One region of the Rhodococcus sp. B7740 genome, then DNA from elsewhere that is predicted to be linked to it. Evidence: riboswitches for the same ligand, from Rfam matches in the RefSeq annotation. Region 1 holds a riboswitch; the other holds the start of a gene.

Region 1 (8,575 bases):
TCTGTTCGTCGTCGCCGCTGCGTTCGTCGCGGTCCTCGCACTGTTGATCGGGAACGCACCGGAGAAGGAACCGACCGTCTCCGCCTACGCCAACGGCCGGGCCGTCGAGGTGGAGCCGTACCTGTACTGCGCCGTCACCGACCCGCTGTGCACCAATGTCGGCGAGACGACCGAAATCGAGGTCGGCAAGGCCCCGACGGTGCAGCTCTCACTCCCCGAGGCCGTCTACTCGGCGCCGTGGGTGCTGGCCCGTGTCTACGGCGACGACAGCGGGAACGTCGTCGAGGACAGCGAGTTCAACGAACCCGGAACCAGGCTCAGCGTCACGGTGCCCACCACGGACGACAGCGACCGGACCCTGCTGGGTATCGAAATTCGTCTGCCCACCGGCATCATCGACACCGACACCAATCAGGAGGGCTTCGTCAGCCACGCCATCTGGTCGATCGGCACGCGCCCGTAGTTCCTCCCCGGGATCAGCTGTCCAGCTCGCGGGCGACGGCCCGGACCACCTCGGAGATGCGCTGCGCGATCTTGCGGTCCGGGTACTTGCCCTTGCGGAGCTCGGGCTGCACGGTCGCTTCGAGCAGCGTGATCATGTCCTCGACCATCCCGTGCAGTTCGTCGGGAGTGTGCTTGCGCTCGACGGGTTCGCGGCGGGTGCTGCCGGTGTTCTGACGCACCGACGGTGCGGGCTCGAGGACCTTCAGGCTCAGTGCCTGCGGCCCGCGGCGGCCCGCGGCCATCCCGAACTCGACCCGCTGGCCGGCTTTGAGGCCTTCGACGCCCTCGGGCAGCGCCGAGGAACGCACGTAGACGTCCTCGCCTTCCTCCTGCGAGAGGAATCCGAATCCCTTGTCGACGTCGTACCACTTCACCTTGCCGGTCGGCACTGAGCTCACCCGTTCATCTGTTGCTGTCGATAGTTGCGTTGTTCGTGGGACCGATGGTCGGCCCGCACAAGTTTCGCGCCCCACGAGAACGTAGGACGCGAATACTTCAGTCTAGCGCGGTGAGCCCGGATAGAGCATTCGACTTGTTCCCGCACCGTGCTCCTCACAGCGCCCCGCTTCGCACTACCGTGGGGTACGTGGACACAACGACCCGTAAGAGCAGCACCGCCCTGCTGCGCATCGCGCTGACCCTGTTCGCGATCGGCCTCGTCGCCATCGTCGCGATCCTGATGTTTCCGATCTTCTCCGACGCCAAGCCCCCACTGGGGCTGTATCTGACGGCCATGTTCTCCGCGCCGACCGGCTTCCTGCTGGCCCTGGTGTACGCGCTGGCATCCGGACGACGGGCGCGCTGACCATGCGATTGATTCTGAACATCATCTGGCTGGTCTTCGGCGGCCTGTGGCTGGCGCTCGGCTACTTCCTCGCCGGACTGCTGCTGTGCATCCTCATCGTGACGATCCCGTTCGGGATCGCGTCGTTCCGCATCGGCGTCTACGCGCTGTGGCCGTTCGGGTCGACGATCGTCGACAAGCCGGGGTCCGGATCGGGCGCGCTCATCGGGAACGTGCTCTGGCTGATTCTGGCCGGTTGGTGGCTGGCCCTGACTCACGTGCTCACTGCGCTCGCGATGGCGATCACCATCATCGGCATCCCGCTGGCGATCGCGAACCTCAAGATGATTCCCGTATCCCTCATGCCCCTCGGCAAGGACATCGTTGCCGTTCGGTGACCTCTCGAACGAGGCGACGCCGATGTGACTTCCATCACATCACGCTCGGGTAACGGACAGGCAACGGACAGGGGTTCAATGCCCGGCACGTCCACTAGCTGGGCCGACTCGAGAGACCCGAAACAGGTACGAAATGCGCTCTCGACGACGCCCCGAAATCGACAGTTACCAAATAGTGACGTAAGGCGGGAATTTCAGTACGGTCAGCAGCGGCCGGAAAGTTCGGCCGAATTCCGGCCCGCAGCGCCAAACCTCGTCCCGCGGGAACCGGAACACCCTCGACGATCACCCAGGGGACGAGGACGGGGGACCCACGTCCTCCACGGACAACCGGGAAGTTGTAGCGGCTCACGAAGCCGCCCCGACTTCCCTTGGGGTTAAGCCCAATTGCTCATTCCGAGGAGTGAGCGAAAAGGCCGGGCTACCTCTCAGCCCGAACCCGACAGCTGACCTCGCAGGCGCGTGTGGAGAGGATTTCAACTCGTATGAGCGGACGTCATCGCAAGCCGAGCACCACTGGCAAGACCGTCGCGAAGGTGGCAGTCACCGGAGCCATCATGGGCACCGCGAGCATCGCCTTCACCGGCACCGCCAACGCGGCACCGGATTCCGACTGGGACCGCCTGGCACAGTGTGAAGCCGGCGGCAATTGGGGCATCAACACCGGCAACGGCTACCAGGGCGGGCTGCAGTTCTCCCCCAGCACCTGGAACGCACACGGCGGCCAGCAGTACGCCGCCACGGCCAACCAGGCCAGCCGCGAAGAGCAGATCGCAGTGGCGGAGAAGGTCCTCGACTCGCAGGGCTGGGGCGCATGGCCGTCCTGCTCCTCGAGCCTCGGCCTGAACAGCGCGCCCACCGAGCGCAGCGTTCCGGTCACCCCGAAGGCACCGGAGGTTCCCGCTCTCCCCGACCTCACGTCCATCCCGGCCGTGGACAGCTCGGCCGAGGTCGTCGAAGGCATCGTCACCGCCGTCCAGAACATCACCAACGATCCGCAGATCGCAGCGTTCGTGCAGAACGCGGCTCAGGGCATCCAGCTCGATCCGCAGATCGTGAACTTCTACCAGGCCAACAAGGCATTCCTGCCCCAGTAGGCTGCACGGCAGTTCGAGCTCGTACGAGAAAAGCCCCCGACGATCGTCGGGGGCTTTTTCGTGTTCGAGGTCCGCAATCAGCGATTGACCACGGTCACCGGGTGGGCGTAGGGCAGGTCTTCGACGGGCAGCGGGAACTCGGTGTCCTCACCGAAGGGTGACAAGCCACCCGATCGAGCGGACGAGAGTTCGGTCACCGCGTGGTCACCGCGAGCGGTGTCCGGCCAGCCTGGATCGACGTAGGGCTTCTTCGACTTGTTCACCATGGGCCCATTTTGACACCTGCCCTGCGGCGAGCACCAGCCCAGGTCTCTAATCTGATAGACGATGACCGACACGACTGCGCACCGACACACCGACACGGCTCCTGATCTGCCGCAATGGATCGCAGCTCGCAGCGACGCCGAGCTGATCAAGGCCATGTCGCTGCGTCCGGATCTGACCGCGCCGCCGCCCGCATCCCTGGCCGTGCTGGCCGGACGGGCCGAGCAGCGCCGATCGATCCTGCACACCGCGGACACCCTCGACACCCTGGCCCTGACGATCCTCGAGATCCTCGCCATCGAGGAAGCGTACGAACGACCCGTCACTCGCGCCGCGCTGCTGGCAGTGGTCGCCAAACGCGCACCGGCCAAGAGCGTGGACAGGGCACTGGCCCAGCTGCGCGAACGCCTGCTGGTGTGGGGCGATGCAGCCGGCTTCCGAATCAGCGCCACCGCGGCGGACGCGGTGCCGTGGCGTATCGGCCGCGCACTCGACCCGGTCGACAACCTCACCGAATCACACATCACCGCGGCTCTGGCCGAGCTCGGCGACGGCGAACGCAGCCTTCTCGATACCCTCGCCAGATCGTCCCCGACCGGCCGCACCCGAGACGCCGCACCGGGCACACCGCCCGATCGACCCGTCCAGAAGCTGCTCGCCGCAGGCCTACTGATCTGGTTGGACGAGCAAACCGTCGAGCTTCCCGTCCAGGTCGGGCAGATCCTGCGCGGCGAACCGATGTCCGATCCACGCTCGCTCGCCGAACCCAAGCTCGCCACCAGCACCTATTCGCTCGCCGATGTCGACGCCGCTGCCGCGGGAGAGGCACTGGAGCTGAACCGACACTGCGTGGCCGTGATCGAGGCGTTGTCGGCCTCGCCTGCACCCGCCCTCAAGGCCGGCGGCCTCGGAGTGCGCGAGCTCCGCAAGATCACCAAGGCCACCGGCCTCGACGACGATCGAGTGAGCATCCTCGTCGAGTTGCTGGCCGCCGCCCATCTCATCTCGAGCGGAACACCGGACCCGGTGCCTGCGTCCGACAACGGCGACGACTACTGGGCACCCACACCCGCCGTCGACGCGTGGCTCACCGCGGCCCCCGCCGCCCGCTGGCACACCCTCGCCTCCGCCTGGCTCGAAGTGCCACGGGCACCGTGGGTCATCGGGATGCGTGACCCCAACGACAAGCCCATCGCCGCCCTGTCCGACGAAGTCCGCTCCCCGGCCGCACCCCGGGATCGACGGATGATTCTCGAGTTGCTCGCCGAACTCGGCAGCGGACACGCAGCACAGCCCGCCGATCTCGCCCGCACCCTGGCGTGGCGTCGACCCCGGTGGTCGGGACGCTTCGGCGTCACCCCCGTCGGACATGTTCTCGCCGAAGCTACGGCTCTCGGTATCGTCGCCCGCGGGGCGATCTCGACCCCGGGACGCTCCCTGCTGCACGACGGCAACGCCGAGGCAGACATGCGCGCGACGCTGCCCGAGCCCATCGACTACGTCCTGGTGCAGGCCGACCTCACCCTGGTGGCACCCGGACCCCTCGAGCCCGAACTACAGGATCGAATCGAACTGGTCGCCGACGTGGAGTCCGCGGGCGCAGCCACGATGTATCGGATCAGCGACACCAGCCTGCGCCGCGCCCTCGACGTCGGACTGACCGCCTCCGAACTGCACTCGTTGTTCGCCACCCACTCGCGAACGCCGGTACCCCAGGCCCTGACCTACCTGATCGACGACGTGGCTCGTCGGCACGGCCGCCTACGAGCGGGCGTCGCCGCGTCGTTCGTTCGATGCGAGGACCCGGCCCTGCTGGCCGAGGTGATGGCGTCGCCGGCAGCCGAATCCCTGGCCCTGAGGGCACTGGCTCCGACCGTCGCGATCTCACAGGCCCCGCTCGCCGAGGTGCTCACGGTCCTGGCCGGAGCGGGATTCGCGCCTGCGGGCGAGGACTCGTCCGGCACCATCGTCGATCTGCGTGCCCGCGGGTCGAGGGTATCGGCCAGGCGGCCGCGCCAGACGTTCCGCACTCCGGCCGTCCCGACCGAGGAACAGCTGGGTTCGTTGGTGCGTGGAATGCGCGCAGCCGACAGAGCGGCAGGCAACGGCGGCGCGGTGGTGCGCGCCGACGGATCTCGAGCCAGCAGCACCGCGACGATGACGCTGCTGCAGACCGCGGCGAAGGTCAAACGGAGCGTGAGCATCGGCTACGTCGACGCCCAGGGCGTGGCCACCCATCGCATCGTCGATCCGATCAGCATCGGCGGCGGCCAACTCGACGCGTTCGACCCCGCAACCGGTGGGGTTCGACGCTTCACCCTGCATCGCATCACCTCGGTCGCACTGGTCGAGTAGACCGGGCTCACGTGCACGCGCGCCCCTACCTGTGGACAATGGAGAAGTTGCGCTCTTTCGGGCGCAGCAGATGTCTCTAGGAGGAACCGTGACCGACGGCCCGCTGATCGTCCAGTCCGACAAAACGCTGTTGCTCGAGGTCGATCACGAACTCGCGGGCGCAGCGCGGGCGGCCATCGCACCGTTCGCGGAGCTCGAACGTGCCCCCGAGCACGTGCACACCTATCGCATCACCCCGCTGGCCCTGTGGAACGCCCGTGCCGCGGGCCACGACGCCGAGCAGGTGGTCGACGCGCTGGTGAACTTCTCGCGTTACGCGGTGCCGCAACCGCTGCTGGTCGACATCGTCGACACCATGGCGCGCTACGGCCGGTTGCAGTTGGTCAAGAGCCCGATACACGGTCTGGTCCTGATCAGTCTGGACCGCGCCGTGCTCACAGAGGTGATGCGGCACAAGAAGATTGCACCCATGCTCGGCGCGATGGTCGACGAGGACACGGTGATCGTGCATCCGTCCGAACGCGGCCACGTCAAGCAGATGCTGCTCAAGATCGGCTGGCCTGCCGAGGACCTCGCCGGCTACGTCGACGGCGAAGCTCACCCCATCGAGCTCGACACCGAGGGCGGCAACTGGACGTTGCGCGACTACCAGGAGATGGCGGCCGATTCGTTCTGGGCCGGTGGCTCGGGAGTGGTGGTACTGCCCTGTGGTGCCGGCAAGACGATGGTCGGCGCAGCCGCGATGGCCCGAGCGAAGGCGACCACGCTGATTCTGGTCACCAACACCGTCGCCGGTCGGCAGTGGAAGCGCGAACTCATCGCACGCACCTCGCTCACCGAGGACGAGATCGGCGAGTATTCGGGAGAGCGCAAGGAAATTCGCCCTGTGACAATCGCCACGTATCAGGTGATCACGCGTCGCACCAAGGGTGAGTACAAGCACCTGGAGCTCTTCGATTCCCGCGACTGGGGATTGGTGATCTACGACGAGGTGCACCTGCTCCCCGCGCCGGTGTTCCGCATGACCGCCGATCTGCAGTCCCGTCGACGCCTCGGCCTCACCGCGACCCTCGTCCGCGAGGACGGCCGCGAGGGCGACGTCTTCTCGCTGATCGGACCCAAGCGGTACGACGCTCCGTGGAAGGACATCGAGGCACAGGGCTGGATCGCGCCTGCCGAGTGCATCGAGGTTCGCGTCACCCTCACCGATGCCGAGCGCATGTCCTATGCCGTCGCCGAGCCCGAGGAGCGCTACAAGCTGTGCTCGACGGCGCACACCAAGATCGCCGTCGTGAAGTCGATCCTCGCCAAACATCAGGACGCTCCGACGTTGGTCATCGGCGCGTATCTCGATCAGTTGAACGAGCTCGGTGAAGCGCTGAACGCTCCGGTCATTCAGGGCTCGACCAAGAACAAGGAGCGTGAGGTGCTGTTCGACGCGTTCCGCAAGGGCGAGATCCAGACGCTCGTGGTGAGCAAGGTGGCGAACTTCTCGATCGACCTTCCGGAAGCCTCTGTGGCAGTTCAGGTTTCGGGAACGTTCGGCTCCAGGCAAGAAGAGGCGCAGCGCCTCGGCCGATTGCTCCGGCCGAAGCATGACGGCGGTCAGGCGCATTTCTACTCGGTGGTCTCCCGCGACACCCTCGACGCCGAGTACGCAGCCCACCGTCAGCGTTTCCTCGCCGAACAGGGCTACGCCTACCGCATCACCGACGCGGACGATCTGCTCGGTCCGGCGATCTGAGACGTCGGGTCCACTCGGGACCGTGCTAGGAATACCTCTGTGCGCAAGTTCGAGTTCCCTGTAGACGTAGCCCACGCGAAGTCGGTCAACGAGACGTTCACCGAGCTTCGTCGGCTGCGTTCCTCCGCAGCGCTGACCGCCGTGTTCCTCATCGCGCTCGGGTCCTGGTTCATCTGGATCGCCGCTCCGTGGTCGTACATCCTCGGCGCAGTGTTCCTGATCGGTGCGGCCACCTCACTCTGGGTGATGCTGTGGGCACCCCGAAAGATGGGTTCCATCGAATCGCAATATGCTGCAGGCGATCTGGTGCCGGCGATGGTGGCCGAGAAGCTACCGAGCGGAGCGATACTGCTGGCTCTGATCGACATCGCGAAGCCGGAGGTGGACGAGCCGCACTACGTGTTGATCACCCGCGTCGTGCGCACGCTTCCCGGCCACGCCGTCGAGCGGGGCGCTCAGGTACCTGCGGTGTCGGTTCTCGCGGACCGTGGCCGCAACACCGGTGGGCGAACGTGGCAGTTGGCCACGGCGATGCCCATCGCATGGGGAACCACCGATCCGGGGGTCATCGCGCGGGCAGTCGAGGAGATCACCGAGGGCGAGTGGGCGTTGCTGCACGCCAACATCGGCCTGTCGGAGAAGGTCCGCACCGCCAAGAACCAACAGTTGCTCATCGATCCTGCGGATCTTCCCGACGACCTGCGCTGAACCGAACCGCATCCCCGGCCTAGGCCAGGGCGGGGATCACCTCGCGCTCGAAGAGTTCGATACCGGACCGGTCGTACGCCGCTTCGGGGAAGTAGAAGATGCCGTACGTCATCCCTTGTTCCTGCAGCGCCGTCAGATTCTCGACGATCTGCTCAGGAGTTCCCACTGCGGTCATCCCGCGGTACGCGTCGAGGGCACTGTGGGCCTTCTCTGCACCCACGTACTCGGTCAGGCGACTTTCGAGGGCGCGCAGTCGGTCTTCCACCTCGGCCTCGGTTGCACCGATGGCGACGTTGTAGTTCGCCGAGCGGACGATGGCATCGAAATCGGTACCCACGGTTGCACAATGTTCACGCAACAGAGCGGACTTGGTGGCGAAACCGGTGGGGGTTCCGTCGAAGTTGGTGTAGTTGGCGTACTTCGCGGCGATCTTCAGGGTGACCTTCTCGCCGCCACCCGCGATCCACAGCGGGATGCCGCCCTCCTGCAACGGCAGGGGTCGCACCACGGCACCGTCGATCTCGTAGTACTTTCCGTCGAGGAACACCTCGCCGGCCGTCCATGCCTGCTTGAAGATCTGCACGCCCTCGTCGAGCCTGCCCAATCGTTCTCCGGCAGAGGGAAATCCGTAGCCGTAGGCTCGGAACTCGTGCTCGTGCCAGCCGCCGCCGATGCCCATCTCGACGCGGCCGCCCGACACGATGTCCACGGTGGCAGCAAC
Region 2 (8,575 bases), 2.0 Mb from region 1:
CCGACGCGGTGATGGCATCGACGACAGGCATCGGATGCACTCCGCGCGGTGCGACGGCAGCGCCGGCCAGACGGCCGAAGCGCACCACGATCAACTCCCACCCGCCGTCGGCCGTTCGTTTCGCCGCAACGAGTTCGGCAATGGCGGCCACCGCCGCCGATCGGTGCATCCTGCGTAGTGCATCGACGGTGATCGCGATTCGATCACGCAGACGAGCGGCCGTCTCGAACAGCTCCTTGTCCGCGAGCTCGGCGACGCGGCGGCGCATGGAGTACAGCACGGCATCGTCCTGACCGCACACGAGCGCGAGAAACTGCCTCGGGGCGTCCGAGTACTCGTCGGCCGTCAACGGGCCGCACAGTGCCGCAGGGCAGCCTCCGACGTCTGTTGCCGGGCACTGGTCGCCGTGTCGAACCGAGCGCGCGAGTCGGCGAGTGCAGGTTCGCAGGCGGCAGAACTCGGCGACGAGCGCAGCGGCCTCTGCGGCGTCGCCGCGAACCGAGAACGGTCCGAGACTGTTCGGTGTCGGTGTGCGGACGATCGACAGGCGGGGGAACGCCTCGTCGGTCAGGGTGATCCACCACCCCTTCCTGGGGAACTTCGAGCGGCGGTTGTACGGCGGGACGTGCGCCGAGAGCAGACGTAACTCGCGGACCCCGGCTTCGAGCGCGTGCGCACACTCGACGTGGTCGACGCGAGTCGCCAGTGCGACCATCTCCTTCATCCGGCCTCTCGTCTCCGAACCGGTGAAGTAGTTGCGCACACGCCGCTTGAGGTTGTTGGACGTACCGACGTACAGCACCTCGTCGGACGGGCCGCGGAACAGATAGACGCCGGGCGTACCGGGAAGGTGAGCAGCCAGCCCGCGTTTGGCGCGCTGGCCGGCCGACACCGCGGGTAGGTAGTCGACCAACTCGGCGTAGCTGTGAACCCCCTGATTGCCCACCCGTTCGATGAGTCCGTGCAGAACGTCGACGGTCGCTCGGGCGTCGTCGAGCGCGCGGTGGGTGGGCCTGGTACCGGATCGGAACAGTGTGGAGAGCGCCGACAGCTTCACCGAAGGTGCCTCGTCGCGCGTCAGAACTCGTCGAGCCAGCTTGACCGTGCACAGCACCTGGAACCGCGGCCATGCGATGTCGAGACGACTGGCGGCGGCTCTGAGGAATCCCGTGTCGAAGCCGGCGTTGTGCGCCACCAGCACCGAACCGCGTGCGAACTCGAGGAAACCGGGAAGAACCCGTTCGATGCGCGGCGCGCCGATGAGCATCGCCGATGTGATGCCGGTCAGTTCCACGATGTACGGCGGGATGGATCTGCCCGGGTCGATCAGGGTGGCGAATTCGCCGAGAATTTCGCCGCCTCGTACCTTGACCGCCCCGATTTCGGTGATGGCCTCGGTGTCCGCGCTCCCGCCGGTGGTCTCGAGGTCGACGACGACGAACGTGGTCTCGTGCAGCGGGGTGTCGAGTTCGTCGAACGTCAGCTGGATGGGCAGGCTCACCGCGACGACGTTAGGGCCGACCCCCGACAAGAACGTTCATGGTGCCGTCGAACGTCGCCGTGTCACGAAACCTGTCGGTGCCCGTCGCTATCTTTCGCTTCGTCGGCCGATTCGGCCGCCGGAAACCGCAAAGAGACAAGGATCACAATGATCATCGACTGCAGTGACTGCCTGGTCCGTGACATCGCCTGCGCGGACTGCGTCGTGACGGTGCTTCTGGGGGCTCCGGGGATGCCGTCGAGATCGGACGGCCGGTGGGTCGGGCCGCCGTCTCGTATCACTCTCGAGCAGGAAGAACTCGGTGCCATGGGTGTGCTCGCCGATGTCGGCCTCGTGCCCGCACTCAAGCTCGTTGTGAACGATGACGACACCGCCGAGGTTCCGTTGTTATCGACTCGTGACACACCGGGGGATCAGCGCGCCGGCTAGCGAGAATCGAGCCGAATCCGCTCGCCTCGGCGAGTTGGGGTCGACACGGGGGTATGCCATTTCGTAACCTTCCTGAGACCTTGCGGAGTCTCGCCAGTCCAAACCGGAGTGGCGTCGCAAGTCACCGCCTAATCGTTCACTCGCGAGAGTGTTCGTACCGGGAACCCGATATCTACTGGGGTGAATCCCGCTGAGCCACCACACGGTGGCCGGTGGGTAGGGCTGCTCTTCCCAGCCCGAACCCGTCAGCTAACTCGGTCGGCGGACGATAGGAAGAAACGGAGCACCATCTTTCGTGGCGTCACAACTTTCCAACCGATCATTGCGGCGAGTCCTCGTAGCCGGAGCGCTCACTGCAGGCGTGGTCATCCTTCCCGCTGCACCCGCAATGGCGGCCCCCCTCACCATTCCCGGCGTCGGAACCTTCGAGATTCCTGACATCCCGGGCCTCCCTCCCCTCAACATCCCGGGTGTGCCTGCACCGGGTGCGCCGTTGGCACCCCAGGTCACCCCGGCAGCAAAGGCCGTTCAGGCCGCAGAGTCCAAGATCGGAGCACCGTACGTGTACGGCGCTTCGGGTCCGGATTCGTTCGACTGCTCGGGCCTCGTCCAGTGGGCGTACAAGCAGGCCGGCATCAGCCTGCCCCGTACCAGCTACGACCAGGCGGCCGCGGGCACTCCGGTCTCGCGCGACAGCCTGGTTCCCGGCGACGTCGTGTCGTTCTACGGCGGCTCGCACTCGGGCATCTACGTCGGCAACGGCAATGTCGTGCATGCATCCACCTCCGGCGTTCCGGTCAAGGTTGCTCCGCTTGCCTCGATGCCGTTCGACGGTGCTCGCCGTTACTGATTCGAGCGAGCGACGTCCGCTGTGATCGACCGACAGGGTCGAGCCGTCCATCGGCTCGGCCCTGTCGTCGTATCCGGACACCGGCCGCGCGACACGCCGGTCCGGTGGACAGGGAAGCCCCTAGTTCGTAATCTGATCGAGACCTGGTCGATGTTTACTTTGTGACCTGTCACCTCGAATCCCCATCGATTTCGGGCCGTGTTCACGTCCGCGCCCGCAAGAGCATGGGTATGGTTCGGTTTCGGTCCACTTTTCCAACCGTTGCCTCGCTCGAGGCAACACGTGTGAGGACGGAGAGTCGCTTTCCGTGGCCCTATCGAGATCTACCCGAGCGTTGCGGCTGGCCCGCAACTCGGTGGTTGCTGTCGCACTGACCGCGTGCATGGTCGTGGTCCCGATGACGACGGCGACCGCGCAACCGGGATTCGACTCGGCGTCCGATGCGCAGACCGAACTCGCCGAGCTCTCTCGCCAGTCCGAGCAAACCAACGAAGCTCTGCACAACGCGCAGATCGATCTCGACGCCAAGAACCAGCAGCAACTCGACGCACAGGTCGCCGTCGACCGGAGTCGTGCCGCTCTGGACGCAGCGCAGGCGCAGTTGGCGCAGCTCAAACCGGCCATGGACAAGGTCGCCAACGTCAATTACCAGGGTGCGCGGACCAATCGACTGTTCGCCGTGATGGTCAGCGATTCGCCGCAACAGTTGCTCGACCAGATGTCTGCACTGGACGTGATCTCTGCCGATACCGCCGACCAGGTCGCTCGATTCAAGCAGGCGAGCTCGGATGCCGTGACGGCCGAGCAGGCCGCAACGACGGCCGCAGACCAGGCACGTGTCGCGGCCGAACAGGCCAAGGCCGTCAGCGACGACCTTCAGGCCAAGCAGAGTGAGCTGCAGGGTCAGATAGCCGAGGTCATGGCTGCCTACAGTGCACTCTCGTCCTCCGAGCAGTTGGCTCTGGCCGGATCGGCCCTGCCCGAAGGATTCGATCCCACCACCATTCTGCAGAATCTGACGCCGGGATCGGGTGCCAGTGCGTTGCAGGCCGGCCTGACGCAGATCGGCAAGCCGTATGTCTGGGGCGGCACCGGTCCGGACGGCTTCGACTGCTCGGGTTTGGTCGTGTGGGCCTACAAGCAGGTGGGCAAGACATTGCCGCGGTCGAGTCAGGCGCAGGCAGCGGGCGGAACGCCGGTGGATCAGAAGGATCTCCAGCCGGGCGACGTCGTCCTGTTCTACCCGGACATCTCTCACGTCGGGATCTATGCCGGGAACGGCAACGTGCTCCATGCCTCCACCTTCGGTGTTCCTGTGAAGGTTCAGTCGATGGCATCGTTCCCGTACTACGGGGCGCGTCGATACTGAGGTGCGCCTCGACGATCGACGAACGCCTGCATGAGTGGCTCGAACCGGCGCTCCGGATTGAGTGTTCTCGCCCGATCGCTGCGAGTGCGGTTGCTCGCGGTCGTGCTCGTGGCCGCGGTGGCCGTCTCGGTCGTTCTTGTTCACCGATTCGACAGCACGTCCAGCGCAGGTACTGCCGACTCCACAGTCGCGGGAAACCCACCGACCTACGATCAGCAGCGTCGCGCCGAGGTGACCGTTCTCCTGGACTCGTGGGCCCGTGCGGTTCGCTCCGGCGATCTCGATGCACTGCGGGAGTCGATGGATCCTCTGGCCGCCCCCGACTTCGTGGAGGCGCAGGTGCGCCGGGCCGCCGTGGTGCCGGGCGTGCCCTTCTCCGAGTTCGACTACGAGTTGGGTGACGAGCCCGAAACTCCGGTGCCGCCGCAGATCGCCGAGGCGCTGGATTCGACCGACGTCTGGGCACCGTCGGTGTATCTGAAGTACGCGGTCGCCGGGCCGGACGCGTCGCCGACGCGTCGGCCGGTCTCATTGGTCGTAGCCGAGCGGGACGGTCGATGGCGGCTGGTCGACGACGCGGACCTGACCGAATACCGACGCCACACCTGGCGTGGGCCGTGGGATTTCGGGCCCTTGAAGGTGCGCTCGGTGCCCACCGCAGCCGGGACATCGGTGGTCATGGGGCATCCGGACCGCGAGCAGTTCGTCGAGAGCCTGGCCGCCGAACTTCCGTCGGCAACCGCGGCCGTCACCGACTTCTGGGGGGACGATTGGGCGCGCGACGGGCTGGTGTTCGTCGCGTCCTCCGCGGAGGAGTTCGCCGAACTGACGGGATCCGCGCCGTCCACCGAGGTGGCCGCAGTGACGGTGTCCGACGCGGTGGTGGGCGACGGTTCCCGTCCGACGGGTCAGCGTGTGGTGTTCGGTCCCGACGCCGCGACGCGGTTGACGCCCTTCACCGTGCGCTCGGTTCTGCGCCACGAGTTGACCCACGTGGCGGCGAGGGCGAAGACGTCCGACGGTACCGAGTTGTGGGTGTCGGAAGGGTTCGCCGACTATTCCGGGTATCGAAATTCCGGTGCCGAGTTCGTGCAACTCGCCCCCACTCTCGCGGCGATCGTGGCGGCGGGCGGGCCTCCGACGGTGCTGCCCAAGAACGAGGACTTCGGTGCAGGCGGGGCCAGATCGAGTGTGGCCTACGAATCGGCGTGGTCGGTGTTCGCATTCGTGGCCGACGGATTCGGGGAGTCGAGGCTGCGCACCCTGTACGAGTCGCTCGCCTCCGACAGCTCCACCGATTCTGCCTTCGCGTCGGTGTTGGGAACGAGCCGCGCACAGTTCGTCGCCTCGTGGGGCGACTGGGTGGCTCGCCAGGCCGGCTGAGACGGGGCGCTACGGTTGTCGCCATGCGTCGTACTCTGCTCGTGACGAACGACTTTCCTCCTCGCCCGGGTGGTATTCAGTCCTATCTCCACAGCTTCGCCTCGCAACTGCCGGCCGACGAGCTGGTGGTGTACGCACCGCGGTGGCGGGGCGACTCGCACGAGAAGTTCGATGCCGCGCAGCCTTTCGAGGTGATCAGGCATCCGACGACCCTGATGTTGCCGACTCCGCTCGTCGCGCGTCGTGCAGCTCGAATCCTGAAGTCCCGAGGCTGCGATTCCGTGTGGTTCGGTGCGTCGGCTCCGTTGGCGGTGATGTCGTCGTACCTGCGCAAGGCCGGGGCCGATCGCATCGTGGCCAGTACGCACGGTCACGAGGTCGGTTGGTCGATGGTGCCGGGCGGGCGTGCGACCCTGCGCACGATCGGCGAGAACACCGACGTGGTGACCTACGTCAGCAAGTACACCCGGGGGCGCTTCAGCTCGGCGTTCGGGCGGACTGCCGCCCTCGAACATCTACCGCCCGGTGTCGACACCGATCGCTTCGTGCCCGACGACGCGGCGCGAGCGGAACTTCGCGCGCGCTACGGCCTCGGTGATCGCCCCACCGTTCTGTGCCTGTCCCGGCTCGTTCCGCGCAAGGGTCAGGATTTCCTGATCCGCGCGCTTCCGGGGATCCGCCGGGCCGTCGACGGAGCGGTCCTGGTCATCGTCGGCGGCGGACCCTACGAGAAGACCCTGCGCGAGCTCGTTCGATCCACCGGAATGGAGCAACACGTGGTGTTCACCGGCACCGTGCCGTCGGCGGAGCTCGCCGCCCACCACACCATCGCCGACGTGTTCGCGATGCCGAGCCGCACCCGAGGTGCCGGTCTCGATGTCGAAGGTCTCGGCATCGTCTACCTCGAAGCGTCGTCCTGCGGCGTACCGGTCGTCGCGGGCATGTCCGGGGGAGCGCCGGAAGCGGTGCAGCACAACAAGACCGGTGTCGTCGTCGATGGGACGTCGGTCTCGGAGATCACGGACGCGATCGTGCGAATCCTGTCCGATCGCACGCTGGCAACGCAGATGGGCAATGCCGGCCGCGCGTGGGTGGACGCGGAATGGCGCTGGGACGTGCTGACCGAGAAGCTGCGGTCGCTGATCTGACGCGCGTCATCGCGATGCGGTGCACCTACCGGGCGTAGATCGATTCGATCTCGTCGGCGTAGGCGGCGGTGATGACGTTGCGCTTGAGCTTCATGGTGGGAGTCAGCTCACCGCTCTCCTCCGAGAAGTCGTGGGGGAGGAGTCGGTACTTCTTGATCGACTCCGCATGCGAGACGGACTTGTTCGCGTCGGCAACGGCGGCGTCGATCTCCGCGACGAGTTCGGGGTCGGTCTGCAGATCGGCTGCGGTGGCGTCGGCGGCCTTGCCGTGGGAGGACTTCCAGCGATCGAACGCATCCGGATCGAGGGTGATGAGCGCACCGATGAAGGGCTTCTGATCGCCTACGACGACGGCCTGGCTGATCAGCGCACCCGCCCGCAGTTGGTCTTCCAGTCCGGCCGGTGAGACGTTCTTGCCTCCTGCGGTGACGATCAGTTCCTTCTTGCGACCCGAGATCGTGATGTACCCGTCTTCGTCGACCGAACCGAGGTCTCCGGTGCGGAACCAGCCGTCGTCCAGTGACTCGGCGGTCGCGACCTCGTTGCGCCAGTAGCCGTCGAACACGACCGGTCCGCGGAGTTGGATCTCGCCGTCCTCGGCGATGCGCACGGTGTTGCCGGGCAGTGGACGCCCGACGCTGCCGACGCGTTGGAAGCCGATGGTGTTGACCGCGAACGCCGCGGTGGTTTCGGTCAGGCCGTAGCCCTCGTAGATCGTCACGCCGATGCCCCGGTAGAAGTGGCCGAGACGGGAGCCGAGGGGCGCTCCGCCGGAGATGGCGAGTTCGCACTTGCCGCCGAGCGCTGCCCGCAGTTTGCCGTAGACCAACTTGTCGAACACGGTGTGCTTGGCGCGCAACACGATTCCCGGTCCACCGGTGTCCTGCGCCTCACTCCACGCCACTGCGCATTCGGTGGCCAGGTCGAAGATCTTGCCTTTGCCGTCGGCGTGCGCCTTCTGTTTGGCGGTGTTGAAGACCTTCTCGAACACTCGAGGCACCGAGAGGATGAAGTCCGGTTGGAACGTACCGAACGTCGCGACGAGGTTCGGGATGTCGTTGGTGTGGCCGAGCGTGACTCCGGCATCGAACGACGCGATGCTCACTGCGCGGGCGAGGACATGCGCGAGCGGCAGGAACATCAGGGTGCTGCGGCCCTGCCTCATCAGTGATTTCAGCGAGGTCTCGCGAATGCCGAGTGATTCGGCGAGCAGATTGGCATGGGTCAGTTGGACGCCCTTGGGGCGACCGGTGGTTCCGGAGGTGTAGATCAAAGTGGCCGGGTCGGACGAGGCGAGTGTCGAAACACGTTGATGTACCTGGTCTTCGGTGATCTCGGATCCGCCGTCGGTCAGGGCCTGTACGGCGTCGGACCCGGCGGAGTTCTCGATCACGAACGTCTGCCGCACCGACGGCGCAGCTGCCACAACGGTTTTCGTTTCCTGCACGTGTGCGTCGTTCTCGAGTATCAGCAGGACGGGCTCGGCGTCTTCGAGGATCCATTCCACCTGCCCGGCGGAGGAGGTCTCGTAGATCGGCACCGTGACACCGCCTGCGGCCCAGATCGCGTAGTCGAGAACCGACCACTCGAATCGCGTCGACGACATCAGGGCGACGCGATCGCCTTGCTCGATGCCAGCGGCGATGAGGCCCTGTGCCACTCCGACCACCAGTTGTTCGAACTCGGCGGCGGTGACGTCGAGCCACTGCCCATCGACCTGGCGGCGGAACACTGTCGTGTCCGGTGAGTTACGGGCGCGGACGAAGACGGTGTCGACAGCCGAGTCGGTGTCCGCGATGTCGTATTTTGCGGCGACGGTGAACTCGCGCACGGGATTACCTCCGGATAGAACGGGGAGAACGAAAGTCGATAGCTCGGCTTCACAGATACTCTAG

What was found. A riboswitch is a leader RNA that binds a small molecule or an ion and turns the genes downstream of it on or off. The one in region 1 is predicted to bind cyclic di-AMP.
Region 2: another riboswitch for cyclic di-AMP. It lies ahead of NY08_RS03220 (C40 family peptidase); the one in region 1 lies ahead of NY08_RS12250 (resuscitation-promoting factor Rpf1 domain-containing protein).

The regions. Positions count from the first base shown of each region.
Region 1 covers NZ_CP010797.1:2,658,018-2,666,592, forward strand. Annotated here, with positions in the region: gene NY08_RS12230 (DUF2771 domain-containing protein) at 1-463, shown strand, start outside; gene NY08_RS12235 (cold-shock protein) at 477-893, opposite strand; gene NY08_RS12240 (hypothetical protein) at 1,091-1,309, shown strand; gene NY08_RS12245 (YccF domain-containing protein) at 1,312-1,686, shown strand; cyclic di-AMP (ydaO/yuaA leader) riboswitch at 1,963-2,163, shown strand; gene NY08_RS12250 (resuscitation-promoting factor Rpf1 domain-containing protein) at 2,172-2,783, shown strand; gene NY08_RS12255 (hypothetical protein) at 2,861-3,049, opposite strand; gene NY08_RS12260 (helicase-associated domain-containing protein) at 3,111-5,402, shown strand; gene NY08_RS12265 (DNA repair helicase XPB) at 5,491-7,146, shown strand; gene NY08_RS12270 (DUF3239 domain-containing protein) at 7,186-7,854, shown strand; gene NY08_RS12275 (LLM class F420-dependent oxidoreductase) at 7,874-8,575, opposite strand, start outside.
Region 2 covers NZ_CP010797.1:680,628-689,202, forward strand. Annotated here, with positions in the region: gene NY08_RS03210 (DEDD exonuclease domain-containing protein) at 1-1,501, opposite strand, end outside; gene NY08_RS03215 (hypothetical protein) at 1,649-1,930, shown strand; cyclic di-AMP (ydaO/yuaA leader) riboswitch at 2,046-2,209, shown strand; gene NY08_RS03220 (C40 family peptidase) at 2,226-2,780, shown strand; gene NY08_RS03225 (NlpC/P60 family protein) at 3,163-4,149, shown strand; gene NY08_RS03230 (hypothetical protein) at 4,180-5,532, shown strand; gene NY08_RS03235 (glycosyltransferase family 4 protein) at 5,556-6,680, shown strand; gene NY08_RS03240 (AMP-dependent synthetase/ligase) at 6,706-8,511, opposite strand.